Regions from separate parts of the Paenibacillus sp. ClWae2A genome, predicted to be linked through region 4. Evidence: riboswitches for the same ligand, from Rfam matches in the RefSeq annotation. Region 4 holds a riboswitch; each other region holds the start of a gene.
What was found. Region 4 has a riboswitch for cyclic di-AMP ahead of QVE09_RS20255 (HAD family hydrolase). Riboswitches for the same ligand answer to the same signal wherever they lie in the genome.
Positions count from the first base shown of each region.

Region 1: linked by a shared signal. The riboswitch ahead of QVE09_RS29695 (resuscitation-promoting factor) and the one ahead of QVE09_RS20255 (HAD family hydrolase) in region 4 are both predicted to bind cyclic di-AMP.
Region 2: linked by a shared signal. The riboswitch ahead of QVE09_RS04210 (3D domain-containing protein) and the one ahead of QVE09_RS20255 (HAD family hydrolase) in region 4 are both predicted to bind cyclic di-AMP.
Region 3: linked by a shared signal. The riboswitch ahead of QVE09_RS08385 (C40 family peptidase) and the one ahead of QVE09_RS20255 (HAD family hydrolase) in region 4 are both predicted to bind cyclic di-AMP.

Region 1 covers NZ_JAULSQ010000020.1:14,333-22,355, reverse strand. Annotated here, with positions in the region: gene purR (pur operon repressor) at 1-238, opposite strand, end outside; gene ispE (4-(cytidine 5'-diphospho)-2-C-methyl-D-erythritol kinase) at 336-1,190, opposite strand; gene QVE09_RS29720 (small, acid-soluble spore protein, alpha/beta type) at 1,340-1,516, opposite strand; gene veg (biofilm formation stimulator Veg) at 1,766-2,041, opposite strand; gene yabG (sporulation peptidase YabG) at 2,195-3,091, opposite strand; gene rsmA (16S rRNA (adenine(1518)-N(6)/adenine(1519)-N(6))-dimethyltransferase RsmA) at 3,151-4,053, opposite strand; gene rnmV (ribonuclease M5) at 4,058-4,603, opposite strand; gene QVE09_RS29695 (resuscitation-promoting factor) at 4,758-5,942, opposite strand; cyclic di-AMP (ydaO/yuaA leader) riboswitch at 6,216-6,469, opposite strand; gene QVE09_RS29690 (TatD family hydrolase) at 6,711-7,481, opposite strand; gene QVE09_RS29685 (HD domain-containing protein) at 7,814-8,023, opposite strand, start outside.
Region 2 covers NZ_JAULSQ010000001.1:1,017,541-1,025,563, forward strand. Annotated here, with positions in the region: gene QVE09_RS04205 (polysaccharide deacetylase family protein) at 1-545, shown strand, start outside; gene QVE09_RS04210 (3D domain-containing protein) at 653-1,324, opposite strand; cyclic di-AMP (ydaO/yuaA leader) riboswitch at 1,327-1,522, opposite strand; gene QVE09_RS04215 (amino acid ABC transporter ATP-binding protein) at 1,741-2,463, opposite strand; gene QVE09_RS04220 (ABC transporter substrate-binding protein/permease) at 2,450-3,913, opposite strand; gene QVE09_RS04225 (M20 family metallopeptidase) at 4,097-5,272, shown strand; gene QVE09_RS04230 (alpha-glycosidase) at 5,510-7,261, shown strand; gene QVE09_RS04235 (right-handed parallel beta-helix repeat-containing protein) at 7,347-8,023, opposite strand, start outside.
Region 3 covers NZ_JAULSQ010000002.1:529,280-537,302, reverse strand. Annotated here, with positions in the region: gene QVE09_RS08415 (glycosyltransferase family 4 protein) at 1-125, shown strand, start outside; gene QVE09_RS08410 (YkvI family membrane protein) at 261-1,316, opposite strand; gene QVE09_RS08405 (xanthine phosphoribosyltransferase) at 1,521-2,102, shown strand; gene QVE09_RS08400 (hypothetical protein) at 2,200-2,529, shown strand; gene QVE09_RS08395 (hypothetical protein) at 2,649-2,867, shown strand; gene QVE09_RS08390 (carboxymuconolactone decarboxylase family protein) at 3,009-3,338, shown strand; gene QVE09_RS08385 (C40 family peptidase) at 3,412-3,876, opposite strand; cyclic di-AMP (ydaO/yuaA leader) riboswitch at 3,882-4,013, opposite strand; gene pelA (pectate lyase) at 4,442-5,395, shown strand; tRNA gene QVE09_RS08375 (tRNA-Leu) at 5,570-5,654, shown strand; gene xynC (glucuronoarabinoxylan endo-1,4-beta-xylanase XynC) at 5,802-7,487, opposite strand; gene QVE09_RS08365 (ABC transporter substrate-binding protein) at 7,909-8,023, shown strand, end outside.
Region 4 covers NZ_JAULSQ010000007.1:101,109-109,131, reverse strand. Annotated here, with positions in the region: gene urtE (urea ABC transporter ATP-binding subunit UrtE) at 1-54, shown strand, start outside; gene QVE09_RS20280 (nitrogen regulation protein NR(II)) at 86-721, opposite strand; gene QVE09_RS20275 (hypothetical protein) at 749-952, opposite strand; gene QVE09_RS20270 (urease accessory protein UreF) at 1,219-1,920, opposite strand; tRNA gene QVE09_RS20265 (tRNA-Leu) at 2,346-2,428, shown strand; gene QVE09_RS20260 (glutathione peroxidase) at 2,577-3,056, opposite strand; cyclic di-AMP (ydaO/yuaA leader) riboswitch at 3,427-3,602, shown strand; gene QVE09_RS20255 (HAD family hydrolase) at 3,718-4,116, shown strand; gene QVE09_RS20250 (HAD family hydrolase) at 4,496-5,179, shown strand; gene QVE09_RS20245 (Nramp family divalent metal transporter) at 5,317-6,612, opposite strand; gene QVE09_RS20240 (organic hydroperoxide resistance protein) at 7,012-7,431, shown strand; gene QVE09_RS20235 (zinc ribbon domain-containing protein) at 7,643-7,888, shown strand; gene QVE09_RS20230 (hypothetical protein) at 7,988-8,023, shown strand, end outside.

The sequences.
Region 1 (8,023 bases), on a different contig from region 4:
GTTCTCGGGATACCTTCGGAATCCATCTTACTCCCCCGGCTGCTCCAGCCAGTGTATGCAGTTCTCCTGACCCACCTTCTTCGAACACTTCCTTGATAATCGCCAAATCTTCACTAATTGAAGACTTCGCGGCACCATAACGTTCGGCAAATGTAGTCAACGGAATAACCGTATGCGGTCTGGACAATAAGTATTGCGTCATTTCAACCAGCCTTGCGCTTCGTTTTAACTTCTTCACAGAGATCCATCCTCACGATCACGGAAACATCCAAATCCGAATAATTATTTAAAAATATACCACCTTTATACGTGTTTGTACATTATAAAAGCGAATTTTACGTCAACATACGTACAGCGTACACTTCTTTACAGAAACCACGCAGACCATTGTATATCCGGGCAACCTTGGATTCTTTGGAGACCAGCCCAAATACTGTTGGACCGCTACCGGACATTAACACGCCGTCTGCACCCAATCGAATCATGGCATCCTTCAGATGCTGAACTTCCGGATACAGCTTCAACGTTACTTCTTCAAGCACATTGCCCATCTGGTTGCAGACTTCCGTAAATGATTGATTGCGAATGGCCTGCTCCATTTTAGCGGCACTCGGATGACGAACAATCTTGTCACTGCGGAACCGTCCGTAAACATCGGCTGTAGACACATTAATCGGAGGCTTGGCCAGAATTACCCAGCATTGCGGCGGATTAGGAATAGGAGTCAACTTCTCTCCACGGCCTGTAGCGAGCGCAGTCCCTCCTGTGATACAGAATGGAACATCCGAACCTAGTTCAGCTCCAAGCTCCTGCAGTTCGTGATCCGGTATATTCAACCGCCACAGACGGTTCAATCCACGCAGCGCTGCTGCTGCATCACTGCTGCCCCCGGCAAGTCCGGCTGCAACTGGAATCTTTTTATCCAGATGAATATGGACGCCCGTACGCACGTTATAGCGCTCCTTAATGAGTCTGGCTGCCTGAAAAGCCAGATTCTTCTCGTCCAGCGGGATATAACCTGCCTGACTGGAGATGAAAATGGTATCTCGCGGCAGCTCCGACATTTCCAGCCGATCAGCCAGATCAACCATGGTCATGATCATTTCAACTTCATGGAATCCATCGCTTCTTTTATGTAAAACGTCCAGCATCAAATTAATTTTAGCAGGCGCTTTTTCGTAAATTTTCAAGGCGTTCACCCGTCCTCACCTTTTCCCTAAGACAACTTAACATATTATATCAAAATGGGGCTGTCAAGTCATTTCTATTCCGCATCTAAAGGGAAAAAGCGGGGTTGTTCCTGAAGGATTTCCCCGCTTTTCAGTCTGCTTGAACCGGATTAAGATTTGCGGGCAGCCTGCTCAGCAAGTTGGATGGCTCTTTTCACCATGTTTCCTGCATCCTTGGCTTTAATTCCACCCCAACCTTCCTGTTGGACCGTATCATAGAAGCCAAGGTCTTTCGCGAGCTCATTCTTCAGATCCTCTGACATGACACTTCTTCTTCTGCGACTCATGAACCATCCTCCTCCAAAGTATCCTTCATAATGTGATGAGTTCGTTCACGTTTTGGACATCTTGCCAACAGGCTATATTCAGTTTCCTGCATTGCTTAAGAAACTATCCTTTCACCTGTCCATATAGTATGCCGCGACCGTTCCTCGCTCATTCCTGAGTATGTATGGGTTACGTTAGAGGGCGAATTGGTGTTTAAAAAAACAAAAAAGCGATCCGCCTTGTGGGGCGAATCGCCTGTAAATCGATACTTACGTCTCCATATAGGAGCTATGCGTCTGGCTGCCCGGGTCATAAACCATGACTTCCACCGACTCCGTAAGTATATCCGCATAACTATAAGATACTCGCTTGAAGGTTTCTTGCTCCTCATCAAGCTTAACAATAAAAACAGAAGGGTACGTTTCTTCCAATACACCCGTACGCTCAATGGTCTTACGGCGGCCACCATTAGCCCGCAACATAATTTTCTGACCAATATGTGCATCGAGATTGCGTTTGATATCCAACAGCGTGTTTTTAGCCATTGTCGACGACCACCTCTTTTCTTGTCCATTATACCGGATTTTACAGTCATTGTCAAATCAAAACTAATTATTATATCAGCATCAAAAAGTTGTTGTCAATGAATTTTTTTGCAAACAAAAAAAGCCCCAAATTGGGACTTTAAATGGCCTACATCAGACTGCCGACGGGTTCACTTTTAACGTAGATAAGTCATTCAGCCCAGGCAGACCTACCCGGTAACTCCCCCTTGTCTCGACACCACCCACACCCTGGCTGCCACTGATGGTATTGTGCAGAACATCACTCATGTTGACCGTATCCCGCACAGAGGTGAAAGAGGCCTTGGCTGCCACATAGACCGGATCAAGTGCATGAATGAGAATTCTGCCTGGAGAACTGGCAAAGTTCGCTCCAGCGCGCAGCAGTGCCTCAAAATGGGACTGACAGGCCCCTGCCACAATAGTGAGTGCGTCCAGATGGCGTTCATATTGTCTGGCCACCTGAATGGCCGACACAAAATTTTGCGAGTTCTTGTAGCTACCAAGACTATATAAGTCATAGGGCTGACGTGTCTTTAGCACCCCGTCATGACCCGTAATGACCACGATATCCGGACGTACTTTGGGTAATAAACGGTATAAGGTATCTGCCATTGCCGATTCATGGACATACTGTCCCTCTGCGGGCACACGAAGTTGCTCATAGAGATCCATACTTTTTTTCAAATAGTTCGGATCTCCATCCAGATGAAGCACCTTGCCAGGCATTTCAAAATAAGCCGGTTCCTGCTGAGCAGACCAATCCTGTACCAGACCTTCACGATTCCGCTCAGCCTGTTCCATACGATTCTGCTGCAGACGGGACAGGGTCTGATGTGCTTTAATATGCGCCTGTCTGGTTTTGGCGCTTTGTGGTTCGTAGGGAACCTGTATCAAATCGTCCACCGGGGAATCGGCAATCAGCCGGAACTCAGTCCCTTTAATGACCGCAGCATCCAACTGGAGGCCTTCCACCCGAAAAGTCACATCGCCGCCGTATGACTTCCGAACGACCAAGTCTCCGATATTCATCAACGTAATCACCTCTACCCCATCGTATGGGCAGAGGCCCGATTTGGTTCATTCAAATTTTACAGCGCTGCACGTACCCCTGCTTCCCACATTACGGTGCTGAGTGTAGCATACTCCTGCAGACTTAACGTCTCTCCACGTCGGGACGGTTGGATACCTGCCTGCTCCAGCAGAATGTCTGCCTGTTCCCGGTTCTCCTTCGTGAAGAAGCGTGCCTTCAAGTTGTTTGAGATTGTTTTTCTCCGCTGGGCAAAAGAAGCCTGTACCACTTCGAAGTAGTGTGCTTCATCCGGAATCTCCACTGGAGGTTGCTCACGCACTTTCAGCTTAATGACAGCTGATTCCACATTAGGTTGCGGAATGAAGACCGTAGGAGGCACAATACACACAAGCTCCGGCATACTGTAGTACTGAACTGCGATGCTCAGACTGCCGTAATCTTTTGATCCCGGTGCAGCAGCCATGCGTTCAGCCACTTCTTTCTGGATCATGACAACAATGCTGTCTACCGGCAGCTTCTCTTCCAGCAGTTTCATCATGATTGGCGTCGTTACATAATAAGGCAGGTTAGCCACAACACTGACTTTGTCCACGGATGCAAAATCCGTATTAAACAACTCAGCCAGATCAAGCTTTAGCACATCCCCATGATGAACACGTACATTCGAATAGGGCTGCATCACTTCTCCCAGGATGGGGATCAAGCGCTGATCAATCTCTACGGCAGTGACAGGACCAGCTACCCGAGCGAGTCGCTCTGTAAGGGCTCCAATGCCCGGCCCGATCTCCAGTGCGCCCTTAGACTCGTCCAAATCGGCTGCATTAACAATTTTGTTCAGTATATTTTGATCAATCAGAAAGTTCTGACCCAGACTTTTCTTGAATGAGAATCCGTGTCTTTGAATAATCTCTTTGGTTCGCTTGGGCGTTGCAATTTCTATCGTCTCTTCCATGTCCTTCATATGCTCACAATCCTTCACGTTCAATTTGCGCTAATGCTGTAGAGAACTCTTCCCGTGTAATCTGAAATACACTGAGACGTTTGTGGAACTGCTTCCCGTTACAATATCCGATACCCAGTAGATTGCCCATCTCCATGCGACGTGCAGCAGCCTGCGGATGCACGATAAGTCCTGCCGCGATCAGGTCCTCCCAATCGATCAGGCTCGGAGCACCTTCGTATGAAGTATGTACACGTGCCAGAGCATGACGGATCGCCTCTGGTGAGGCATTCTCCACCCCAATGTCACCTTTGCGCGTTGCATCGGCTTCCGGAATGAAGGCATGTTTGCAGCCAGGGACCTTATTCGCAATAATTTTACGAATGCGTTCGCCAGCATGATCCGGATCTGTCAGTACAATGACTCCCCGTCTCTCCTGAGCAAGCGCAATCCGCTTCAGAATGCGTTGATTGATGGCTGATCCACCTGTTTCTATGGTATCGGCTTCAACGGCCCGACGGATGGCTACTGTATCGTCACGGCCTTCCACCACAATGACTTCTTTTATCATGTTCCATTTCTTCCTTTCTAACGCAAAAAGAAGAGGAATATCCTCTTCTCTGCCAAACGGCGGGGAGACTGAATTCAGACTCCTCCGCCGCATATTCCGCATGAATCATTCATGCAACTATTTTATAGCATTCCCATTTCAAAGTAAAACGATTTTAGTTCGCTTCCGGCTTCACCGGACCGATCACGTAGACCGTCTTGCCTTTCTTACGTCCAAAATTCAGGGCATGCTTCACACTGTCATAATATACATCAATTTTGTTGCCTTTAATGGCACCGCCTGTATCTTCCGCACGACGGAATCCCAGACCTTCGATATACACCCACCAGCCAATTGGAATGACTTTGGGATCAACCGCAATGGTGCGCCCTTCCGTTACACGAGTACCGGAAGCTGTTTTAGTTCCAATGCCAGGCTCTTCGGAAGAGTAGGCAGTCATGGATACATTTTTAAGTACTTTGGAGTATTTAAAAGAAGTCCCGGATACGGTAATTACTTTGCTGCCCGAGGCAGATGTTTTCTTCGAGTTCGTTGTTGTAGCCTTTTTGGTTGTTGAAGTTTGAGCCGATACGGTCTGAATCTCAGGTTCTTTCACAACCGGTTTTGCTTTGGTGCCGACAGCGATCACTTTATCTACACGATTATTCGCGACAGATTTGCCGACCATTTTTTTGGAGACCAATTCTCCATCCTGAAATACCTTTTCGATGTGCTGTACAAGTGTGCCTTCTTTGCCGTTCACAACGACACGGTTATCCCCTTTGTACAAGCTAGGGTCAGCCGTTTTAATTACTTTGTAAGCGATCGGTTGCTCTACATTTACTGTACGCTTTGTTACGCGCACTACACGGATCTTCATATCCGCTTTGATGGCAGTTCCAAGCGCCGGATACACTTTGTCATTACTTTCAACTTGAATACCTGATTTTTGAATTGCATCTTCTACCGATGAATCGGTTGTATACAGAGTCTTGGTGTCTCCGTCTGCCGTAATGTTAACTGGAACGGCCCGCTCAATAACGATTCGGTCTCCATCTGTAATCGCCCCGTTCATGGACATGGATACCTTATCGTGAGGGCTGACTGTGATCGACTGCTCCTCCAGCATTTCCTGAAGCATTCCTGTACGAGTCTCTACCACCTGAGCTTTGCCGTCAATAACCAGTGAAATTTGTTTCCCGGCCTGACCGTAAACGACTAACAAGATCATGATTGTAAGCGCAATTGAGAAAATCGCGATCAATGCCATTTGACGCATGTTCTCATGCTTCCACCGCAACGCGAAAGACTTACTGGATGATCGTGACTCATGGGTCTCTTCTGGTTGGAATGTGCCCACTTCTCCGTCCTCCTTCATAGCCTCGTCGTCTAAAGTAATGCATGATGTCTTTGACGTGACTATACCAAATTTTCTACAGAACACAGATCGGACCAACATAATCCGGTTCTGCACCATGAATCAATCTTCGCAACATGATGTCATCCTCCTGAATACCTACCGTATGATGACAATATTTCTTTTATTCAAAAACAAAAAAGCCAAAGAAAGAGTGTAAGAGGAACTCTTTCGTGGCTTCCGAATGATTTTGAATATCGGAAATTCATGCACGAGGTTGCCTCTCTTTTTCCGCTTGCGAGGTTAGCTGTCGGGTTCGGGCGAAAGAGAGCCGCCCTATCTTAGGTCACCCGCTCATGGCGGACGCCCTTGAATTCACCCCGAGACCCAAAGAAGAAATCAAATACGGCTTCGCAGTTCCCTTCGCTGCTTTTGGGTCAGCGAACGTTGCGCATCGGCCAAATACACCGATGTTTAAGCCCTATTGGTTCCCCCGCTCTCCGTTAACGGAGACTCAGCGAGACTGATTCATGAAAGTAATGTTGTATCATCGGAAAGTGTCCCTTTGTTCATCCCCCGAACATCTGTCCATTTTTCCGCACAACAATTCACTGAAAAGATGATATCCTGTTTTGATGCATGTTGTAAAGCGTTGATCAAGTACGTTTTTCTGAATATTTGGTTAAAATATTGTAATATTCTTGATTTATTTGGATCAAAGGGCAAATTAACTCCGCTTACCTGCCTTTTTCACCTCATTTACTCGTTTTTTTAACGAATTCCAAATCGTTCCATGGCATTTTTGGTTGTTATTGCAGCAATTTCCTCCACCGAAATGCCTTTAATTTCCGCAGCTGCCTCTGCAACCAGACGTACATGCGCTGTCTCATTTCGCTTCCCTCGATAAGGGTGAGGTGTCAAATATGGAGCATCTGTTTCAATGAAAAACCGGTCCATGGGAACCTTCGCCAGCACCTCTTTGGGTTGCTTTGCATTTTTGAATGTGATCGGTCCTCCGAAGGAGAGATGGAAGCCCATATCGAGACAACTTTTCGCGGTTTCCCAGCTGCCCGAGAACGAGTGCATCACACCACCAACCTCCCCAGCCTTCTCTTCACGCAAAATTCTTATGATATCCTCATGTGCATCCCGATTATGGATGACAATCGGCATGTTCACTTCACGCGCCAAAGCAATTTGTTGTCGTAATACGCGATGCTGTATTTCCTTCGGAGAAGTATCCCAGTGATAATCCAATCCAATCTCACCGATCGCAACCACTTTTTCATGCTTGCATAGAGATGCAATCCATTCCAAATCGCCCTCCTGCATTGTGATCGCATCTACGGGATGCCATCCTACAGCTGCATAGATAAAGTCATACGTCTCAGCGAGTTTCATTGTGGTTGGAATCGTCTCCCGGTTAAAGCCAATGTTGATCATGCGACCAACTCCTGCATCCACAGCACGCTGGATCATGTCCTCGCGGTCCTCGTCGAATTGTGGTGCATCCAGATGTGTATGTGTGTCGAACAGCATCATGTCTGTATCTCCCTTCATGTCGAAATAACGACTATCTTCTTTTAAAAATCCAATTTGTAAAATTCAATAATTCAATGACTCATACATAAAACATTTTGGGTAATCTGTGTATTACATCATTACGTTTGTTTCTTCACAACTACAATATATAGAAGATATACGAATATTCTCATCTATATCTTGCTGATTTTGCTCATTCTACCTGCTTGCATTTACAAAATTATGTCGATCTACATATACTCCCCATTAAAGCAGATTACTGTATCATGAAAAATAGCTCTTTTAGAAAGTGTTTTGATATCGAAATTCTTCATTGGATTATACCCACACGATTACAAGAAATAGGGGCGTATATGTGACGGTAATTCGTGAATAATCGCATCCACCTTGTTTTGCGGGTAATACAAATGATGTTTCCCTCGGTGAAGCCCACTGATGGAACGGACAATGTCAGATACTTCTGACAACTCACGTAAATTGTCCTGTCGATCCAGAAGAAGAATCTGCTTATCTGTGGATTCATCCGGACGAAACACATCATA
Region 2 (8,023 bases), on a different contig from region 4:
CACAGGTGCTGGATATATTGAAGAAATACAATGTCAGAGCTACATTCTTCATCGTAGGTAGTCGTGCCGAGAAACATCCCGATCTGGTAAAACGCATCGTTAAGGAAGGGCATATGGTTGGTAATCACAGCTACAATCATCCTGAATTCAGTAAGCTGTCGATGAATGCCTTTCGCAAACAAATTTTACATACCGGGAATATTATTCGACGTTTGGCGGGATATACGCCCAAGATGATTCGGCCACCTTATGGAGACATTAATGAAGAACAGTTGAGATGGGCTGCCAGACAACACTATAGCATTGTGAACTGGAACGTAGACTCACTGGACTGGAAAGGCCTTTCAAAGGAACAGGTGAAGGATAACATCCTATCTGCCGTGAAACCTGGCTCCATCGTTCTGCAACATGCTGGAGGCGGTGTAGGATCAAACCTGAACGGCACGATTGAGGCTTTGCCAGAAATTATTGAGGAACTGCGTAACCGGGGATATGAACTGGTCACCTTGGACGAAATGCTGGGATTGCCAAAGGCCAAAGATTAGGATGACCGTGACAGGAAATAAATGAGAATATTAAAAGGGTGCCTGTTCAATCGCAAGTTAGCGACTGGCAGACACCCTGTTTGAATTCATTAGATGTAATTTACGCTCTACTTCAGAATGTACAACTCGATATCCTGAAATCCAAATGTGCTTACGGACTGTTTGCTACCAGGGATGAAGATATCGATACGGTGTCCCTTGATTGCACTGCCCACATCACGTGCTGTGGCTACAAAAGCCTGTTTTGGCAATCCTGGATGGCTGTGACCAGTTACCAGCACTTTGGTTCCAAGTGGAATCACACTTGGATCAACTGCAATCGTACCCAGTTCAAGGTCATTCCCGAAATAATCGACTGCACCCCATCCTCCATTTTCAGACGGATCTGCAGAGTATGCCGTTGCTTTCACGTTCACAGCTTTGCTGTAATCGAATGTTTTACCCCAGGCTTGAACCACTTTGTTATCTGTGTTAACGTCCAAGCTTGCTGTGGTAACCGTGTTGGCTTGGGTCTTGCTCTCCGCCGCGGCGGCAGCTACATTGTTTGCCTTACCGGGAATCGTAATTTTCAAACCAGGATAAATGTTGTAAGGCGAGATGTCGTTGTTTGCTTTAACTAATGTGTTGATTGCTACTCCGTATTGTTTCGATAAGGTGTAGAAGGTATCCCCCTCTTTGGCCACATGAACTGAATCGGCGTGAGCCGGAACGGCTTGAATGAGCATTGCTGTTGTCATTAATGCCACTGCTGTTTTGGCTATACGTTTCTTGTTAATCATGGTCTTCCTCCCTCATTATGCCTGCGAAGTTAGTTGTCGGATTCGGATGAGGAGCCCACCCTATAGGTTCATCATTACATTTGAAACGATATGTACCCCTAATTCACCCCAAGCAGTGTGCTGTAGATCTTCCCCTGCACAATCTGCATCGTTACATCCCCCGCACTCCCTGTCCGGAAGTTTCGGCAGAGTTCAATATATCACAATTTTGTAACCTGAACTTGTAGTAATTCTTACCAAGTGGTTTTTAACATGTCATCATATGTAAGAATACTGGATACTTTAGAAATGTGGGACGACCCGATTCCTTAATATTTGGTAACAGAAAAGTTACTTTTTCGAATCCATACGTGATTATTATCCATAAAAAATAGCGTTACCGACTCGAAGTCAGTAACGCTATTTGATCACTTCATTTAGAGTACTTTGGCAAGAAAATCACGTGTACGTGAATTTTTTGGAGCTCCAAAAACCTCATCAGGTGTTCCCTCTTCCACAATAACCCCGCCATCCATGAACAGGATTCGGTCTCCCACTTCACGTGCAAAACCCATCTCATGTGTTACGATGACCATCGTCATTCCGCCTTCTGCAAGACGTTTCATGACATCCAGCACTTCGCCGACCATCTCAGGGTCCAGTGCCGACGTAGGCTCGTCAAACAGCATCACATGCGGCTGCATGGCCAATGCTCTAGCAATGGCGATCCGCTGTTTCTGTCCACCAGACAGCTGATTCGGGAATGTATCTTTTTTATCGTACAAGCCCACGGTGTTAAGCAAATCAGCAGCAATTTTTTCCGCTTCCTGAGTCGATTGTTTCTTCACTTTAATCGGAGCAATCGTGATGTTTTGCTGTACCGTTTTGTGTGGGAACAGGTTGAAGTGCTGGAACACCATGCCCATTTTTTCCCGAGTTGCATTAATGTTGTGCTTCGGATCGGTGATTGACACGCCTTCAAAATCAATCTCACCCGAGGTAGGCTGTTCCAACAGGTTCAGACAACGTAAGAAAGTACTTTTACCTGAACCGGAAGGGCCGATGACTACAACAACCTCACCTTTGCCAATCGTCACGTTAATGCCCTTAAGCACATCGTTATTACCATAAGATTTGTGTAATTGTCTAACGTCTATCACTTGCACTCAACTTCCTTTCCAGTCGTCCCAGCAGCTTGGACAAAATGAACGTCATTACAAAGTAGATGGCTGCTGCAATCAAAAATGGACTCAAGCCTTGGTACGTAATGTTCTTGACTACACTTGCCTGATACATAATATCCACCATACCGATAACGGAGATAATAGAGGATTCTTTGATGATAGTTATGAATTCATTACCGATCGCTGGTAATACAGCTTTGAAGGCTTGTGGCAATATGATATAACGCATCGCATCGCCTCTTCCCATACCTAGGGAACGAGCTGCCTCCAACTGACCACGATCCACACCTTGAATACCTGCACGGAAAATTTCTGCCAGATATGCACCACTATTAATGGAAAGTGTGATGATACCTGCCTGAAGGGCAGTGAAGTTAATGCCAAAGGACAAGGAGAAACCATAGTAAATAATCATCAACTGTACCAACATCGGTGTACCCCGGATCACTTCAACATAAGCTGTACCGATCCAGCGCAGGATGGCAACGTCATGCAGACGGAACAAACAGATGATTAATCCGATAATTACCCCGAAAATAACACCCAGTGCGGACAACAGAAGTGTGTATCCTACACCGGTAGCATAGAAACTTTTGTACTCCCAGAATACTTGGAAAATATTTTGTGATTTATTCGCTTTATCCGCCATCAAGAGGCTGGCGTCCGTAACCATCTGATTGATTTTATCTTCACTTTTCAGTCGCTCCAGTGTTCCATTTACTGTAGCTAGCAGCTCGGTATTACCTTTACGAATCCCGATTGCCGCTTCTGCTTGCTCTTCGTCCGGAACAGCAGCAGCAAGTCCAATGATATCGTCCAGATAACCTGCAGCAACGGTATCTTCAACGATTGCCGCGTCAATGCGTTTTGTTTGCAGTTGAAGCACGATATCCGAGATTTTATCCAGCGCAGTAAGCTTCGCTCCTGGAATACTCTGTCCGATCGTTTCCTGAATGGAGCCTTTCTGAACGCCAATCTTCGCATTTTCAAGTTCTGCCATGGTTGGATATTTGTCTTTATCCACATTGCGAACCATAATCACTTGTTTTGATTTATAATAGGTGTCGGAAAAATCGATACTTTTCTTCCGCTCATCCGTCGGTGTCATACCTGAAATCACCAGATCAACACGCCCGCTCTGCAATGAAGGCAGAAGACCGTCGAAGCCCATATCCTCAATCACAAGCTCAGCGCCAAGATCTTTGGCAATCTCTTTGGCGATCTCAATATCGAAGCCGACGATTTCATCTTTGCCATTAATCACTTTATGGAATTCGTATGGTGCAAAATCGGCATTTGTACCGAGCACCAGCTTTTTACTGCTTGAATTATCTGTAGTTCCACTTGCAAGTGCCACAGGAACGGCAGTCGTCAGCAGAATAACAAAGGTCAACAGCATCATGGTGTAACGACTTATTAATTTCAACCTTGTTCTCTCCCCTTACAATACTTTGTATGCTTCTCATGTTGATGACTGAGTCATTATAAAGTACAATGCATGATTATGCAATGCATTTTGACATTACAAATCTTGACTTGTTTCTGAAAAAATAAAGCAAACATGATATAATCAATAAATTATTTTCATTTTTGCATAAGGAGTTTACTAATGACATCTAACAAATCACAGATCCTGACGGTTATTGATCAATATGCTTCCCGTTTTAAAGCCATTTCATCATATATCGGTGCCAACCCCGAACTGGGAAATGAAGAGTATCTCGCTTCTGCCCGTTTGAAAGAAGAACTGGTATTCCACGGTTTCACTGTAGAGTCTCCAATCCTCGGTTTGGAGACAGCCTTTATCGGAACCTATTCAGCCGCCAAACCCGGCCCTACCATTGCTTTATTGTGCGAATATGACGCCTTGCCGGAGATCGGGCACGCTTGTGGTCACCATCTGATCTGTATGATGAGTCTTGGGGCCGCTGTTGGGCTGAAATCCATTCTGGATGAAGTAGGTGGAACGATTAAAGTGTTTGGCACACCCGCTGAAGAGACTCGTGGTGCCAAAGTACCGATGGCGGAAGCAGGTTTGTTCGATGACTGTGATGTCGCTCTCATGGCGCATCCATATTATGCCTACGAAAAGTCAGGCAGCTCGCTGGCTATTGATGCTGTGCAATTTGAATTCCATGGCCGATCTTCACATGCTGCTGCAAGTCCGCACGAAGGTATTAATGCTCTTGATGCTGTCATTCAAACGTTCAACGGCATCAATGCATTCCGGCAACAAGTGAAAAGCACCGTTCGCATTCATGGTGTGATCAACAACGGAGGTCAGGCAGCAAATATCATTCCTGACTATGCTTCAGCCCAATTTTATGTACGTGCAGCAACTCGCAAAGAACTGAATATCCTCACAGAACGTGTGGTTCAGATTGCTGAAGGTTCTGCTCTCCAGACAGGTTGCAAGCTCGTGACATCCAACTATGAAACGTCCTATGACGAGATGGTTACCAATGAAGCATTCTCAGCTGCGTTTAGTCAAAATCTGATGGAACTCGGTATCCCACAAGAAGAGATTGTGAGTGGTAATGATCACGGCTCTATGGACATCGGTAACGTTTCCCTGAAATGTCCTGCAATCCATCCTTACATTCGTGTTGTAGACGAGGTGCATACACTGCACTCCATAGCCTTCCGTGACCTTGCACTTCAGGAGCGCGCGCTGGATGGCATGATTCTGGGAGCAAAGGCACTTGCTACAACAGCCTATGACGTACTGAGTCAGCCAGAATTGCTTCAAACCATTCGCTCGGAGTTTGAGCAAGTTATTCGCTAAGATTTATTTTCAACATGTTATATAGGGGTGCCCTAAACAGACTTGAGTTCCAAGCTGTTCAGGGCATCCTTTTTCTAAATTAGATGTAAGTATATTCAGTATGAAGCTGGAGATGCTGTGAAAGAAACCTTTGAAAACGATGAAAATAATTCATTTTATTACAGTAAATGTGATTCATTTGCTGGCTAACTTGGTTATTTATAGCTATAACTTATCCTATATTCAGGAGGTGCTGTCATGCTGCTCGAAGCCATGTATCATGTTCCTCGTGACAAGTGGGCTTATGCCTATAATTCGTCTACCATACATCTGCGCGTACGAACCAAACGTAATGATGTGCAATACGTGACTGCACTGACCGGAGATAAGTACGATTGGAATGGAACATACAAGGAAATTCAATTGGAGAAGGCTGCTTCGGATAACATGTTTGATTATTGGGAGGCGGCCGTCAAGCCACAATTCAAACGTCTCACCTATATATTTCGGATAACTGCCGGTTCAGAAGATATTTTTCTTGCGGATAACGGAATTCATTATGAGACCCCCTATCCAACTGGAGGATATTATGAGTTCTCGTATATACATGAAATTGATGTGTTTAAGGTGCCCGAGTGGGCCAAAGAAGCCGTCTTTTATCAGATCATGACTGAACGGTTTGCTAATGGAGATCCCAAACTGAATCCAAAAGAAACCCATGACTGGGGTGGCAAACCTGAGTTGGACAATTATTTTGGTGGAGATCTGCAAGGTGTGCTGGATCATCTGTATGACCTAACTGAACTTGGCGTGAACGCCATTTACTTCACCCCGTTATTCCAGGCCAATTCCTACCACAAATACGACACGATTGACTATAAAAAAGTCGACCCCCATTTTGGTGATAATGCCCTGCTCAAACAATTGACAGAAGAATGCCATCGCCTGGGTATCCGAGTGATGCTTGACGCAGTGTTTAACCATTGCAGCGAAGACTTCCCTCCTTTTCAAGACGTCCTCCACAATGGAAAAAACTCTAAGTATGCCGATTGGTTCCACATCAATCAATATCCGGTTCAGATCAAGGACGGTATACCAACCTACGATACATTTGGTTTCTATGGCAACATGCCCAAGTTCAATACAGCCAACCCTGAGGTTAAGGCATATTTACTCGATGTAGCGGAGTACTGGATTAAGGAAATCAAGCTGGATGGGTGGCGTCTGGATGTAGCCAATGAGGTGGACAACCATTTTTGGCGTGATTTTCGCAAGGTTGTTAAGGCAGCGAATCCCGAAGCCTATATTGTTGGTGAAGTATGGAGCGACTCCTTAACCTGGCTTATGGGAGATCAATTCGATTCCGTCATGAATTATCCATTTGCCGACAAAGTGCTTCAGTTCTTCTGTGGTTCAATGGATGGTTATAACTTTGCCAACGAGATGGGTTCACTGATTATGCGCTATCCGCAACAAACCAACGAAGTGATCTTCAATATGCTGTGCAGCCATGATACCCCACGACTGCTCACCCGGTTAGGAGAAGACAAACGACGATTAAAATTGTCTGTTGTATTTCTTTTCACCTATATCGGTACACCTTGTATCTTCTACGGCGACGAAATTGGAATTAGTGGTGATGCTGACCCGGATTGTCGAAAATGTATGGAATGGGACCCTGCCAAGCAAGACAGAGAACTGTATGATTTCTATCGTCTGATGATCAATTTACGCAAAAGCAATGAAGCTCTGCGCAAAGGACGCTTCCGTTTCCTCAAGGCTGATCACAATGATCCCTGTATCGTGTACGAGCGTGTGGATGACAACCTTCACTTTACCGTATGGATGAACAATACACCTCAAGATCGAACGCTTTCTCACCCTATGGAAACGAGAGACTGGAAGGATGCATTAACTGAAGAGCCTGTGTTTCCAACTGATGGAATGATGAATATTAAGCTTGACCCCTATGGGTACCGCATTTTGTACAGACAATTGGTACCCGGCTAATACTTACCAGAAAACTCCTGAATGAATAACCCTTTAATGATCATCGGGTGCTTCAAGAGTTTTCTGACGAAGATCTACACCGAAGCTATAACTTTGTCGTTTTCAAATTCCCTTTTGCATCTATCGTTATTCTCCACCGTTCAGAATTCAGACCCAGCATGACGATTTCGTTTACGGATTGATATAACGTTCCATTATTGTCTTTAAGAATATCTACCAGAATATTTTTTCCATTGGTTGTGGGACTTGCGCCAAAGAGGTACCGTCCCGTCGCACTTGCCGTAACCATCAACAGGTTATCTCTTATGATGTTGCCTTCCACCGTGTTATTAACAATATCCAGATGTACTGCCCACCATGTTCCCTCATACTTCAAGCGATTCCCAGTGATGATATTGTTGGAGCCACGTAATTGAATACATGTACCTTTTCCTGCAACTGAATTATGAGAAAACGTGCACTCATTATGCAAACTTACCATTCGGTCAGGATTAGTCGTTTCAAAGCCGGGCTCAATGATATTGCTTGATGCAATCACTCCATTGGCAATATCCATAGCTATGCCCGCTTGAGCAATATAATTGCCTTTTACAATAATATGACCATCCGCGATAATTCCCCAGTGTTTTCCTCTTGGAATGATGATGTTGTCTGAGATAATTCCGATGTCCATGCCTTCTGTACCTGTACTTGTTTTCGCTTCAATGGCAGCGGTGGTACTTGGCTTGGAAATGGTATCGATCAGGTTCCCCTGGATTACAA
Region 3 (8,023 bases), on a different contig from region 4:
TGGACCCGGCTTATCGTTATGAACTTGCCCGTTCAGCGTGCGAAAAAGCCAAAACACATTACTCGCTCGGCAGATCGGTCAATGAGCTGAAAAAGATGTATCTTCAGTTTCCCAGCAAAGCCTAAAATGGAGAGAGAAAAGTGCGAGCCGCTGTGCTAAACAGCGGCTTTTTGTCATGTTTAAGGAAAGAAAACCCGCGGTGAAATGTGGCTAGAAGGCAAACGGATGCTCATATTCATGAAGTACATGGACCGTGAGATTTATATATTGTTGCGTTTACGAAAGGTGCCCCAGCGGTTCAGTACCAATTTGGCAGCCCAGATTAATGCCATACTTCCGAAGATAGGGTAAAGGATTGACAGCAGGGAACTGAATCCAAACTGACTGAGTGAGTAACACAACATCATAATGGTTAATGTAATGAAACGGGGATGGACACGTATATGTTGTCTGAGTTGCAAGGTCATCCCATAGATATCGGCTACAAAGGTACTGAATATTTCCATGAAAATAAGGGATACATATACAGATTGCACTGCCCATCCAAGTTGAAAGGCAATGCTGCCCATCGGGATTTCGAATTGGATGATGCCGGGCATCTGTGCTGACATGGCAAAATGAGCTGCCATCAGCATGAAACCAACGCCAATTCCACCCAATACTCCACCCCACTTCAGCACATTCCGACTACGGATCTGGTTACCTACTGGCACAAGAACAGCTTGAGCCAACACCAGATTAAATGAAGTATACAACAGTGGAGACAGCCATACTTGAATAGGGTTTGAGTCTGTCGTCAGTGTGATGAATCGGGAAGCACCTGGATGATGGATGGTACTGGTAATCATGAGCAGGGATAACAGGAGCATCATGGGCACGACGATGCTATTCATTTGAAGGATAGCCTGAATGCCTCGACCGAGAAGCAGGTATGTCCCTACAAGTGTGACGATCAGACCTGTCTGATAATGCAAACCCAGATGTTCGACAAAAACGGAACCTGCTCCGGCAAGCATGACACTGTTCACGCCAATGAGAATGAGAAGGGTCACCCAGGTGATCCATTTGCCCGCCTTGTGGCCGAATAAATGTTTGTTCAGATCCTCATAAGAGCGGGACCCGGTATCGTGAGCGATCAGCATCATTTTGGTACCTAACCAGACAAAGAGCATGGTGGATAAGCCTATGGTGACGGTGGCCCATTTGCCATACTGGGTAAAAAACTGCAAAATTTCCTGTCCTGTAGCGAAGCCGGCTCCGACAACCGTTCCGATGTATGTAAATGCGATCTGCAGCACCCGAAATGCCTGTTTCATGTGTTTCCCCTCTCAGGCCCCTGTTTAGTTTGGACATGCGGGTACCATGGTACAAGGTATGCTTGACCCACGAAAGTCATGACAATTGATAATGAGCTTTGGCTTGAAATGCGTCCCAAGGACAGCGCCCAGGCAATTTCGCTTGAACTTATAGATAGATATATGATACTTTTACCTCATAGGATAGGCTTGGGAGGTCAAATCATGGAATTATTGAAACAACGAATTTTACAAGAAGGTGTGGTTATCTCGGATCAAGTATTAAAGCTGGATGGTCTGTTGAACCACCAGATTGATCCTGCATTAACGATGGAGATGGGACGGGAGTTCGCTGCCCGTTTTCGTGAAAGTGGAGTGACTCGTGTAATCACGGTAGAATCCTCAGGGATTCCGGTTGCGTTTGCCGCGGCCTATGAACTTGGGGTACCACTTGTATTCGCCCGTCGCAAAAAAACACTTCTGGCTGATCCTGATGCTTACTGCGAACGTGTACCGTCCTTTACCAAAGGAATTGTAACTGACATTATGGTATCCCGTGAGTTCATTCATGAGAATGACCGTATTTTGTTCATCGATGATATCATTGCCAATGGAGATGCCGCTCGTGGCGTCATCAAAATTATCGAGCGTTCCGGTGCGGAACTCGTCGGATTCGGCGTTGTGGTCGAGAAAAGTTTCCAGGCAGGGGCACGCACGATTCGTGAACAGGGTATTCCGGTGGAAGCCTTGGTACGCATTCGTTCCCTGAACGATGGTACGGTACAATTTGACGATAACGAAATGTGACATTTTAAAGGAATAGGGCCTATTTTTTGAACAATGCCTTTGCATGACCGCGGATTTCATTTATAATGGGGTTATGTTAGGGAGAGGAGGCAACACCATGGGGAACCAACCGGCAACAGAACAATTTTTTAATGATAAGCTGGCGGAATCGAAAGTTCATTTTGAACGTGCCCTGGATTGTAAACATACGGAATTCGATGACCTTTATCCCTATATGATTGAACATCCTCAATTTTTCTGGTACAAACGCTATGTTGCCTGGTCAGAATTACTGACGATTGTAGGCTTGTGCGAAGAGTTGTCCTTCTCTTGGAAAGAACAATTTACACCGCATCAAGTGGAGTACCTTGAAGAACGTGTGATGTCCGCCAAAGTGCTTGATTTTTGGTTCGAGAAGAACGACAGCAAAGAGCACGCGCAGCGGTAACTTTCAGTCGGGACATAATTTCGAATGACATGACAGTCCAATACAGTCACGTGAGACCTAAATGACATTTCATTTAGGTCTCTTTTTGTAAATAAATTTGGAATATAGGAGCCATGAACATGATCAGTGATACAGAATTGGACGCCCTGCGTCTGTCAGGTGAGAAAGTAAGAGTAGTACGGGACGAGCTGGAGTCAAACGATGTAACCGGGATTGTTGTTGCCTGGGATGGCGAGCAGGTACTTATCCGTCGTCAGAATAGACGTGTCGTCAAGCTGGATCGCAGTTACCGATATCAGCTGTTCAGCGAGCCGCGCCAGAGTCCACTTAGTGAGTAACAGTTTATAATTATGGCAGAGCCATAAGCGTTAAATGTTTGGAATTACCATGATTTGTTGGCATAATTGACTCACTTGGGAGAGAAGATAGGTACAGTGAGGAAGATCTGTAACTATAGCCGAGAGGGTGTGCTACAAGCGATGACATTGATGAATGATAAAGTTTATGCCTACAAGGATCAGATTGGAGCATTAAGCGATGTACTGCCAGGTGTGGTGAAGTCGTATCATGAGTTTACCGGAGAATGTTTCCAACCTGGCGTGATTGATGCGAAGACAAAACAATTAATTGCGCTCGGCATTGGATTGTTTGCCAACAATGAGGTATGTACCTTCTACCATGTAGAAGAAGCCCGTGCCAAGGGTGCCACAGATCAGGAGATCATGGAGACCGTAGCCGTGGCCGGAGCTGTTGGAGGAGGACATGCCCTGTCTCAGGGTGCGATGCGAGTGCAGAAGGCGTTGCATTAGTAAGCAATGCAACATACATTTTTAAGTACAAAAAAGGCATCCGGTTAATAACCGATGCCTTTTTGTGTGTGAATTACATTTTACCCAACATTTTATCGTACATAAACTGTCCAGTTACCCGACGTGCTGTTACGTAACGATCATTGAAGTATGGATTCGATAACTTCGTGATGCTTACACCTTTGCTGCTGGAGGCGTGAGCGAATTGTCCGCCGCCGATATATACACCTGTATGTGAAATGCCTTTGCCTGTTGTATTAAAGAACACCAGATCACCTGTCCGAACATTGCTTTTGGCTACCGGAGTACCTGCTTTGGCTTGCTGTTGCGAAGTACGTGGCAATTCAATGCTGTATTTGTTGAAAATATATCTCATAAACCCGGAACAGTCGAAGCCGGCTACAGTCGTGCCACCCCATTTGTAAGGTATACCTGTCATGTTGTTCACTACGGAGTTGATACTGCTTGCCTCTGTGCTTGTTGCCCCGGATGTAAATAATACAGCTGCTCCAAAAATGGAGATAATCAGTTTTTTCAAAATCAATGTTCTCCCTTCGATGCCTACGGAGTTAGCTAAGGGTTCGGTAGAAGGTTCCCTATATTTCCTATGTATAAGAATAATTCACCCAAAATGGTTCCCCCGTTTTCAAACATGAAACTCGGCAATGAATAATTAAGTTTTTGTAACTATTTGAAACTATATTGCATAAATGCGTAATTGTCAAACCCATTTAAACCCTTTCTTAATACCTCAATGTTAGCGGAATTAAGGTTTTTATATGAAAGAAGGGATCAAGTTTGGGTATCATTCATGACAAAAACGTCATTATTGATTCGTTTAAGATGAATTTGGATAAATAAATAGGTTTGTCATGAGTTAAAAGAACTATTCCGTTATGTAGGATTAGAGAGATTATATTCATTAAGTTGCATATATTGACAAAAATCGATTTTTTGCATATTATCTGATTATCCAATCCATATATTGGATTTAAATTGATTTTATTATGCGAAAATACAAAAAAAGGGGGGGTTGGGGACACGTATCATAGGTAAAGTAGAAGTGGGAGATTTATAAAAACGAACCTAGGAGAGTGTTACATTTGAAAGCGAAGAAAATAATTACTTTTGTCCTGGCATGTACGATGGTGTTCTCAGCAATTGGAATGGCAGTTCTCCCTATAGGGACGGTATCTGCTGCGGATGCATCGGGTACTACAGCGAGTATTTCTGATATTTTGAAGAACCAGCTGCCGGATGGAGGTTGGAGGAAGGATTATAAACAGACAAGTGGAGAGTGGGCGAAGTCCACGATAGACAACAAGGCTACATACTCAGAAATTAGAAGATTGGCGAAGGAATTTAAAAAGACGAATGATCCGCGATACTCCACAGCTGCAATCAAAGGAATTAACTTTTTGATCAACATGCAGTATTCAAACGGCGGATGGCCACAAGTTTACCAAAGCTCTGGATATCACAAGCACATTACTTACAATGATGATGCCATGATTAACGTAATGATCATGCTGGATGAAGTAGCAGCACGCAAAGGTGATTTCTCGTTTATCGACAGCACACTTGCTAACCGAAGTAAAAATTCAGTTGCCAAAGGTGTGGAGGCGATTCTGAATACACAAGTTGTTTCAGGGGGAAAGCTGACAGCATGGGGACAACAACATGATTCCAGTTCCCTTAAACCAGCGAGCGCAAGAATCTACGAAGTACCATCGCTGACAGCTGGAGAGAGTGTGACGATTGTTAAATTCCTGAAAACCAGACCTGCTAACACTAAAATTACCGCATCCATTAAAGGAGCGGAGGCTTGGTTTAACAAGGTGAAAATTACGGGTTACAAGTATGAAAGAGCAAATGGGGACAGCAAAATTATCGCTGATTCCAATGCGGCTCCGATTTGGGCACGCTTCTATGAAATAGGAACGGATAAACCAATCTTTATTGGTCGTGACGGGGTAGTTAAATACAAATTAAGTGATATTGATAAAGAAAGAAGAGGCGGTTATGCCTGGTATGGCAACTGGCCATCCAAGCTGTAATTTGTAGTATGCCTCCGTTTTAATGAACCAAATTATTAGCAGTTAAAGGTAAAGCCCGATTCGACATGGACGTCTGGTTCGTGCTTTATTGTTATTATTTTCAGTGTTGACATGATAGGTTCCGCATGATATATTATTTCTTGTCGCCGAGATTAATCACGGTAGATACGATATGCGGTCGTGGCGGAATTGGCAGACGCGCACGGTTCAGGTCCGTGTGGGCTAACCCCCCGTGGAGGTTCGAGTCCTCTCGACCGCATCTAATAAAAATACTCCTTGAGCTAACGCTTAAGGAGTATTTTTATTGCATTTTTTGATATAACACTAACATTAGACTTGAGTATCCAAGAGGTTAGTGCTTCGCTGCAAGTAGAGCAAATGGTCTTCCATCAGCCAAACGGAACGGTTATTGCGCCGCGGTAATATTAATGCTGTCAATATTCGGTCCTTCCGTTCCGGTGGTAACCACTTTCAATGTATTGGTCCCCGTGTTCATGGGGACCTGTATTGTTTTTTCAACCCAAGTGGACCAGCTTCCCGTTGCCGGAAAGGGCTCGTTGCTGATGACTTTGGTTCCGTTAACAAAAATGTCGAGGTTACGGGTTCCGCTTTCCAGTGCATAACGAAACTTTACGTTTTTGGTACCTGTGGTAGTATTGTTAATGGCGTTCCATTGAATGGCTGAACCAGTCATCGCATTGAAGTTGACATACCCGGAACCAGTGTAACCAGGATAGATCGTTTCAATGGCAGCTTCCGTAAGTGTCGTTCCGGTCTCTGCTTCATAAGTAGTACCGCTGCCTGTATTTCCGCCGTTATTCCCGCCAGTAATGTTGGCAACAAATGTTGTTACGCTCTGAGCCGGGAGCTGTGCCGTGAAGGCTCCATTGGATACGGTAAGCGAAGCCCCGCTTGCCAGGTTGCGACTGCTGTCCGTAACCCATGAGGACACAGTGGAGGCATTACCATTCTGCAGAACGAATTTTTGGCTTGTGGCCGAAGTTCCACGGTTAATTGCCACGACGACGACTTTGTTATCACCTTTGTAGGCTGAGACAAATGTGTTCGTATCCGGATTTTTCGTTGCATCCACTCGGAGGTAGCCTGGACGCACGAATTTAGAGAAATGAGCCATATTATAACCACGTTTGCTTATGGTACCGTCCTCTTTCATTGGACCATACTGTCTGCGGATGTACCACCACACATAGGCTTGGAAATCACCTTCTACCATGGCATTGTGCATGTGATAGGAAACGTCTAGTGCTTCAGGCCAGCGGTCTGCTGAGTTGTTGTCACTGTTCGGAACATACACCTCAGTCATCCACAGTTCTTTACCGGCTCCTTTTTGCTTAAAGAGAGGGTATGCAAAATTCGAAATCTGGGTTCCATACGTATGTGCTCCCAGAATGTCCATGTTGGCAAGTGCCTGCGGATCATTTAGGATTGGGTCGGAAATGTTCTTTAAGTACTGGAAGGATTCAGGCGCCATAACTTTGGTACCTTGGATGGACCCGGCATTTTCTTTCATGAATCGAAGGATCTCTTGTGGAGTCCACCAGGTCCAGTCATGAGCATAATCCGGTTCATTTTGCACAGAAATGGCATACAGATCTACGCCGTTATTTTTCATGTAGGTTACAAAGTCGTTCAGATGTTGCGCATATGCGGCATATTTGTCGTATTTCAGACGCTTGGCATTGGTGTCCCCATTGCGGTTGAATGTTTCAACCATGCTGCTCGGAGGATTCCATGGGGATGCGAATACGATAGCCCCCTTTTCAATAGCCCGTTTGGCTGTGGCAACTTCACGATACCAGTTATTGGAATCCGGATCGACGTAGATCCTGAGAATTGAAAAGCCTAACTGATTCTGGTCATTACCGAAAGCAGTTTCACGTTGAGCGGGAGTCAGATCACCAATCCAGGCAGGAAGGTTAATGCCCCCAAAGCCCTTGATCAGTTGTTTTTCCGAGGACAAATTAATGTTGGCATCGCTGGCTGCTGACACGTGTGTCGGGGTTAACATCAGAGGCAGAGCCGTTAAACAGGCCAAAAGAACATTGACTGATTTTTTCCATGTCCATTTCAACTTCAAAATATTCAACCTCCTCGAAATAATTTATTTAATGAAAGCGTGTTCATAAAACTAGCCAAGCAGTGATGATAATGTTGTGATCACATCCTTTTCAAGTGAATTTAATGAAAAATAATGTTTTCAATAGTAAATTTTACTATATCTTTTGATAGAAAAATACCTGACATATTACAGGTTATTTGTAGATTATTATCTTTTTTTAAGAGATTCATCATTATTTTATCAAAAAAATAAGAATAAAAAACCGTTCATTGGAAGGGTCTTCTAATCCATGAGTTATTCCAAAAATAGAGGGATATTTCATCAATTTATTTTTTATGTCAACCGGTTGACACATCGCTTCTCAAGCGCTTATGATAAAGCTGCATCAGAAATGTATGCGCATTCATAACAAACACCTGGGGGGAAGTTAAGCATGAAAAAGAAATGGGTTTCGTTTGTTGGCGTAATTTTGCTTATATTACTGATTACGGCCTGTTCATCAGGCAAGGAATCAGATTCACCGAATCAGACAGTGTCAAACGGCGAAA
Region 4 (8,023 bases):
GGGACACCGCAAGAACTGGATATGTCGCAGTTTGAACATCATCTCTCCGTGTAGTTGCAGTTAATGTGTCGTGTAGAGAAAGGTTTCAGGAACGCTTGTCCAGGATATTCGAGTATTTCGGATATAACCGCCGGATGCATTCCGGACAGATGTCATGGGTGAATTCGGCGTGGGTATGCTTCTCTAGATAACTCTCAACGGAGTTCCAGTGTTCCTCTTCGTCCTTGATTTGTTTGCAGACCGCGCAAATAGGCAGCAGTCCACGCAATGTACGCACTTCAGACAATGCTTTCTTTAATTGGTGTTCTGTCTTTTTCTGTTCGGTAATATCCATGTGTGCAATCAAAGCGAGATCGGTATCCAGCATTGAATTTGCATAAGATAGAGGAGTGAGTTCCACACGAAACCACCTCTCTTCGTTGTATACAGTATACACGCAGATGTCATATGTATGATTTCGATTAAAGGGTATTCCGCGTTCTTTCAAATTCTGTGCGACAAGTGCCATGTGTGCGTTCTTGCCACGTTTTGCCCAAGCTTCCGTCAGGTGCAGGTAATGTCTATGACTACTGTGTGTATCCGGGTTTGGTGAGCATTGACCGAGTCCCTGCTGCCAGGCACGGTTACAACTTTGGATAATCCAATTGTGATCAACGATGATGAGCTGGTGAAGTATGGACTGGAACGACAGCCTCTCCAGATCGGATGTAACATGTCTCATGGATGGGACCCTCCTTTGGCAGAAATCTTATCTCAGTTCATCTGGAATATCCAAAATATCAGCGACCAGGTGCCTGAATCGGGTTGCTTTGCGTGTGCCGTGAATAAGATTGGATAAACGATAGGGTGGGATGCCGTGCTGTTCACAAAAAGTCTTCTGGTCCACTTGAAGTTCGGTTAGCCGTCGTTTGATGGCCCATCCGAACGGAGTCACTGGTTTTTTCTTGTTCAAAAGGGTTCACCCCTGATTAGAATGTAGTATTCAGCCGCCCTTTCTTCATGTAAAATATATAGAAATGCGAGCTGTATGTTTCATTATATACGTAAATTCGTCATCTAACAATTAAAAAAGACGGAAAAAAGTGTATTTTGTGATGATAAATGGCGTAAATACGTAAATAAAACAAATAAAATGACAAAAAACACGTCGGCAATGAGGTTGCCGCGTGTTTTTTAGTTTGTCTGAATAAAGGGGAGCAGGTATGAGGAGGAAGAGGATTAGGCCCTGTAGGCATGAAGTCCAGCTCCAAGCATATGGAAACTGGGGAAAAATGATTTCATGGACATCGAGGTTGGCTGTGCCAGTCCATCCGCAGCCGAGGCGCTGACGGTCTTCCATTCATTCTCCAGATCTGTGGCCAGGCGGACCATCAGATCCTTGGTTGTATCGTTGTTCAGGGGAATGACTTTGGAGGCTTCGGTTATGCAGGCATTCATGGCTGAATGCAGGTAACCAAGGACCGCCTCCTCGACCGGGATGTCGAGGTGGTGGTTAATCCAGGCGTGAACAGTGGAGAGGCAGCCAACCGAATCGTATTTGGCAAAGATCTGTTCGAGCTGGCTGAATTCAATCCAGGGGTGCAGAGCGCGTGCAAGTCTGATCAATCGTTTACCCATGGCGGCAGCTTGTTCTCTGAGATCTCCAGGGGTTCGCTGAACATGGACGAGCTTGTCGATCAGAGCTATCCGCCATGTATCCTTGTGATCTGCTGCGGTATAGATGCCTTTGATGGCCATGCCTTCAAGACGAACGATGCTGGGATGCAACTGACAACGCATGAATGATTCGAGATCTTCAGCATTACGAATGGTACCCTCCTTCATATGGATATCCATGCCGAAGGAATGGGTGAACCCTCCAACCTGAATAGAGGAATCAAGCAGTTTAACATAATCGAGTAGCTTATTCCCACGGTTCACAATCATTCGCCTCCTGTGTTCGCTAAATGTCACTTTAAGTAACATTTATATTCCTTTTTGTTTGCTTTATGTTTGTAAATCCGAATTATATGATAGTTATCATCCCATAAATGTCCGCTTTTTGTCAATAGTGTGATTGAAATTCAATGGATTAAATCTGAAATTCAATATTTGTGTTATTTTATATAACTTGTTGCGTTATTTATGTGGAGAAGTGCAGGGAGGACTATATATAAATGAATCAACAAGATCGCTATAGCCGAAAAGAGGGGATCAAATCTAATGATATGCAGTTCATGGATAAACATGACGAGAATATGCGTTTTTTGAGGAAAATGCCTAGCTGAAAAAGAAGCATGAAAAAATACTTTACTTTTAGTTCTGAACCCGGTATAATCAATTCTGTTGCCGATTATTTACGACATGCGGTCGTGGTGGAATGGCAGACACGCTATCTTGAGGGGGTAGTGGGCGTATGCCCGTGGAGGTTCGAGTCCTCTCGACCGCATCATATGAACGATTAAGAAGAAGCTTTCCATTAATGGAAAGCTTCTTTTTTTGTCTTTTTGAACAGTCTGACATTAAGGTTTGAGAAAAAAGGCCATCCATTACCGGGGCAATGCTGCTCTACCTTCCGGCTGCGGGTGGCCAATGTATTATTTTTGCAGCAAATTCTTGATATCTTCTTCAATCTTGTCCGGTGTTGTTTTGGGAGCATAACGTTTAATGACCTGTCCGTTCTGATCCACAAGGAATTTGGTGAAATTCCATTTGATTGCTTTGGATCCGAGCAGGCCGGGTGCTTCTTTGCTAAGGTGCTGGAAGAGAGGGTGAGCGCTTGAGCCGTTCACATCAATTTTCTCAAACATGGGGAAGCTCACGCCATAATTCATCTGACAGAACTCGGCAATATCGTCGGAAGATCCTTTTTCCTGTGCAAACTGGTTACTTGGAAAACCAAGGACTTCAAAGGGTGCATCCTGGAACTTGTCTTGCAATTCTTGCAGACCTTTGAATTGAGGTGTAAGTCCGCATGAGCTTGCCGTATTCACAATCAGTAACACTTTGTCACGGTAGTCGGACATTTCAACTTCTTGACCGCGAAGGGTATTCACTTTGTAATCGTAGACTGTCATCTAAATCGCCTCCATGGTATCATCTGATATCTCTTATTATATTGGTTGCAATTAAATAATGCAAAACTAATATGGTGTTAAAAGAATCAAAACAGGCAAGTTGTGCAGAATACGTGAATGAATTGCGAAGGGAATTTCGTCAGAGTGAGAATTAGATAGATTTAAAGAGATGGATAGAGTATGACCTTATTGTAAGCGTTATTATATGTGAGTATTGCCGAAAATCTGTCGATTCGGTGATCTGTGCGGACTTTACACCGTCATGGCACGGGTGTATGATTCATAACGTAATTTCAATTTAAACTAAATTGTACCTGAAAAACGAAACAAACGATAATATCGCTCGATCTTATTTTAAGATATACGAACGATGTTTTAATCGCTGAGTTTCCATTCATTCATGAGTGGGAAACGGGGGAACCAACAGAATGCGCTGTCCAGGACAGTAGGCATTCATGGGGTGAATTTTCCGGTGACAGCCGGAAATAGGGCGACTCTCGCGCCCGAATCCGTCAGCTAACCTCGTAAGCGTTAAAGGGAGAGGCAACAAGCCGTACGCTGGTTCATGGCGTTTTCGCCATGGGTTCTTTAAGAAGCGTTCGGGAGGCCTTGGTCCCCCACGCTTCTTTTTTGTTGTCTTTTCACGCCAAGGGAGGAACGAATGATGGATACTGAGATGATCTTAGTGACTGCTCCAAATGAAGCAGGACGCAAATTTATCAAATTGCTGATGTACAAAAAAATGCCGTTTGCCGTTCTAACCAACAGTGCAGGGGAAGAGCGCAGACTCCGTAGAATCGGAGTAGAGCATGTCATTCGCATGAATACGGCTGCAGCTCAAAAATGGTTTTTGCCGCAGGGCAGCGTAGGCAACGTGTTTATTTTCGAGAACAGCCTGAATCTGACCTGTCGTTATTTACAGATCTGCCGTTCATGGACATCGAAATCCCTGTGCGTCATTACGGAGCAGAGTCATCCAAAGGGCATCTATCGGGGCATGGGCGCAGACCGGATTGTATATTCGCTCAATGGGGAAGTTGGCTTTCTCCTCAATGGTTAATGCCATAGCTTGTGATTGCTCAGGTGTGAGGTGCCTGTTATAATTGAATGTATCGATAAACGGAAGTTTGAGGAGACTCATGCAAGATGGTGAGTCTTCTTTTTTATGGTTTTAAAGGTAGTTCAAAAAGTCTGCTTTTGATTACGAAGGATGCCTAGCGGCATCATCAGCATCGAATATGAAATTCAGCCGAATAAGAATATGCTTACGAAGTATGTTTCCTTCGGAAACATTGTAGTTGCTCACGTAGTTTTCCCTACGCTCCGCTACTCCATTTCTAGCTTCATTCCATCTTCTCGGTACTGAAGACCAGACTTTTTGAACACGAACTTTTAGATTAGGATCAGGAATCACCTGTGGCTTACAAGGAGGAATTGGCGTGCCGGATGTAGGTGGATTGAAATGGTTGTTTTTTGATGTTGGAGATACACTGGTGGATGAATGGGAGCCGGTTGATGATATTATCGGACAGTTCGTCCGCGAAGCCTGTACTTTGGGGTATCCGGTGAAGATTGAGGCGGTACGTGAACTGTTCGCGAACTGTTACCAGAAATATGAGCAATGGCCTATGAGAGTGGCGATTCGCACATTCATTGAAGATGAGGGACACCAGAAACAGATTCAGGACAAGCTGAAGTTTCAAAAAGATCTTGAGCGTCCTTTTCCTTCAGCGGATTCTGTTCTTCAGCAGTTGTCACGGTATTATCGTATTGGTATTATTGCCAATCAGAGTCCTGGAACGGAAGAAAGACTGGAAAGCTACGGACTGCGGAAGTATGTTGATGTTCTGGCCTGCTCGGCTGAAGAAGGGGTGTCCAAGCCAGATCCCGAGTTATACGCTGTGGCCCTGAAACAGGCAGGCTGTGCGCCAGAGGAAGCCGTCATGGTCGGGGATCGGATCGATAATGACATTATTCCTGCTCGGAAGCTGGGCATGCGTACGATTCGAATTATGCAGGGTTACGGAAGATTCCAGCCAGAACTATCGGATGACCAACGTGCGGATTGGACTGTTGATTCATTGGATCAACTTCTGCCGTTACTGATACCAAATCAGGATTAGATGATTGTTTATTGGAGTTTAGAGTTTCACTATAAAAGGAAAAACGTTGCTGTACTGCAACAATAAAGGCTGATCAACTTGGGTATTAATTACCGGAGTTGATCAGCCTTTTTAGTATTTGGTCGATAAGAACGAGATTAGAATAACCGGATCGTCTGAATGATCAGATATACATTCAGCACAACAATAATCGCGGTAATGACCCATGAGATGATTTTGAGCCACAATTTGTTGGCGAATGCACCCATGCTTTTTTTATCACTCGTGAACATCACCAGGGGAATTACAGCAAAGGGTAATTGAAGCGACAGCACGACCTGGCTCAAAATGAGCAGTTCTTCTGTGCCGTGTTCTCCTGCAATCACTGTGACAATTACCGCCGGGATGATGGCGATCAGACGTGTGACCAGTCTGCGCAGCCATGCCGGAATTCGAATGTTCAGGAAACCTTCCATAACGATCTGCCCAGCGAGTGTACCTGTAAGGGTAGAGTTCTGACCTGAGGCTAACAGCGCCACACCGAACAGGATACTTGCAACGGTTGTACCCAATAGAGGTGTCAGCAGATGGTAGGCATCAGCGATCTCGGCAACCTGCGTCATGCCAGCACTGTGGAATACAGCAGCAGATACAATCAGGATAGCCGCATTGATGAACAGGGCCAGTGTCAACGCGATTGTAGAATCCATGGTCGAGTACCGAATGGCTTCTTTTTTGCCCTGTGGTGTCTGTTCGATCTGACGGGTCTGCACAATGGAAGAATGCAGGTACAGATTATGCGGCATCACGGTTGCTCCGATAATACCAATGGCGATATAGAGCATAGCAGGGTTTTGCAGAATCTCAACATTTGGTACAAAACCATGGAGAACACCACCCATATCCGGTTTTGCCAGGAACAGGTCAATCCCGAAGCAGAGGGCAATGGTCGCCATCAGCACAATGACGAGTGTTTCCAAGGCGCGGAAACCTTTGTTTTGCAGGACAAGAATCAGTAGCACATCAACTGCGGTGATGATAACGCCGTATAACATGGGGATGTTAAATAACAGCTTTAACGCGATGGCAGAACCTATGACCTCAGCCAGATCGGTAGCCGCAATGGCAAGCTCACACAGAATCCATAACATCATGACAACAGGCATGCTGAAGCGTTCGCGACAGGCTTGTGCAAGATCCCGTCCAGTGACGATGCCAAGTTTTCCAGCCAATGATTGCAATACAACGGCCATCAGGTTTGAGAGCAGGATAACGGATAACAAGGTATACCCGAACTGCGAGCCGCCTGCGATATCTGTTGCCCAGTTCCCGGGGTCCATGTAACCTACGGCAACGAGGTATCCTGGGCCTACAAAGGCGAGGAATTTCTTCCACCATGCAGCATTCTGTGGAACTTTCATGGAACTATGTGCTTCTCCAAGGGAAGGGGCCATGCCCGCAGTAGACAATGTTTCTCTTGAAGGAGCGTTGAACGGATTTTTTTTACTCATACGATAATCACCTGACTTTGAATTATTGATTTGGAAATATTGTTGCGGAACAAACCGCTCATGATATATCTAAATTTTTATGTTTATTGTTACATTGTACTCCTTCAATAATTTTTGTCTAGTGCAACTTTTATGTATTAACACAAAAAAATCGGTTCTAATTTGAAGATGCCCCTTCGTATGTTACCCAACCTTAGGGAAAATACAGCCGTGGCGTTGAAATGAATGAAAATAATAAAGTTGTAAAAGCTGATAAAGAAATAAAATGCGTTTCAAAATGAGCCAGAGGTTTAAATTGAAAGGAAGGCAGTAAAAACTATATGGATAAAGGAGAGATTCTTAATGGAAGCTTTATATACAGCAGTAGCGACAGTTAAAGGTGGACGTACAGGTTCGGTGACTTCTTCGGATGGCGTGCTCAAACATGATCTGAAAATGCCCAAAGAGCTTGGAGGTTCCGGTGGTGAAGGTACCAACCCTGAGCAGCTTTTTGCCGCTGGATATGGAGCATGTTATGAAAGTGCCCTTGCCAATGTAGCACGTAAAGCAGGTGTGAAATTGGAGAATGTGGTCGTTACAAGTAACGTATCCATTGGTAAAGACCCTGCGGATGACGGGTTCCAGCTGTCTGTTCGTCTGGACGTGAGTATGCCTGGTGTGGATCACAGTCAAGCAGAAGATCTGGCCCGCAAGGCACATGATTTCTGTCCATATTCCAAAGCAACACGTGGCAACATTGATGTTGTATTAAACGTAGTCTAAGATTTTACTCCCGGCAAGTAAAGGGAACAATATAGAGCAGGGTATCCCGGATACCTGATGTTCGACTACAAGGCCCTGCTGGCAATCGGCAGGGTTTTGTGTTGATCATAATATAATGACAGGATGCAGGAGATTAGATGCCAGATCGCGTACTATTTTACATAATTGCACTCCCACTTCATGCTACACATTCCATAAAGGGGGAACGAAGATGAGTATTGAAGAGATGATCGAGCGCCGATTTGTATGTACGAAATGCAGGGGGACGGATTGTAACATTAAGGAAGTTTCCATGTCAGGAGCAGGCCTGAGCAAGATGTTCGATATCCAACATAACCACTACTTGTTTGTGGCTTGTGCTTCCTGCGGCTATGTTGAAGTATTTGATCCGGATGTTTTGAAAGGTAAAAAACAAGGGCAGGTAGGGACGATTCTGGATATTCTGTTTGGCGGGTAGACATGCGCGAGTTGACATTGAACTGAATTTTCTTTAATATAACTTAGTACTGAGTAGTGTCATTGCATGAACCAAATTTGAATTAAACAGGTGATATCCATGTCTTATAGACCGCGTATTGCAGATTTAGAATTA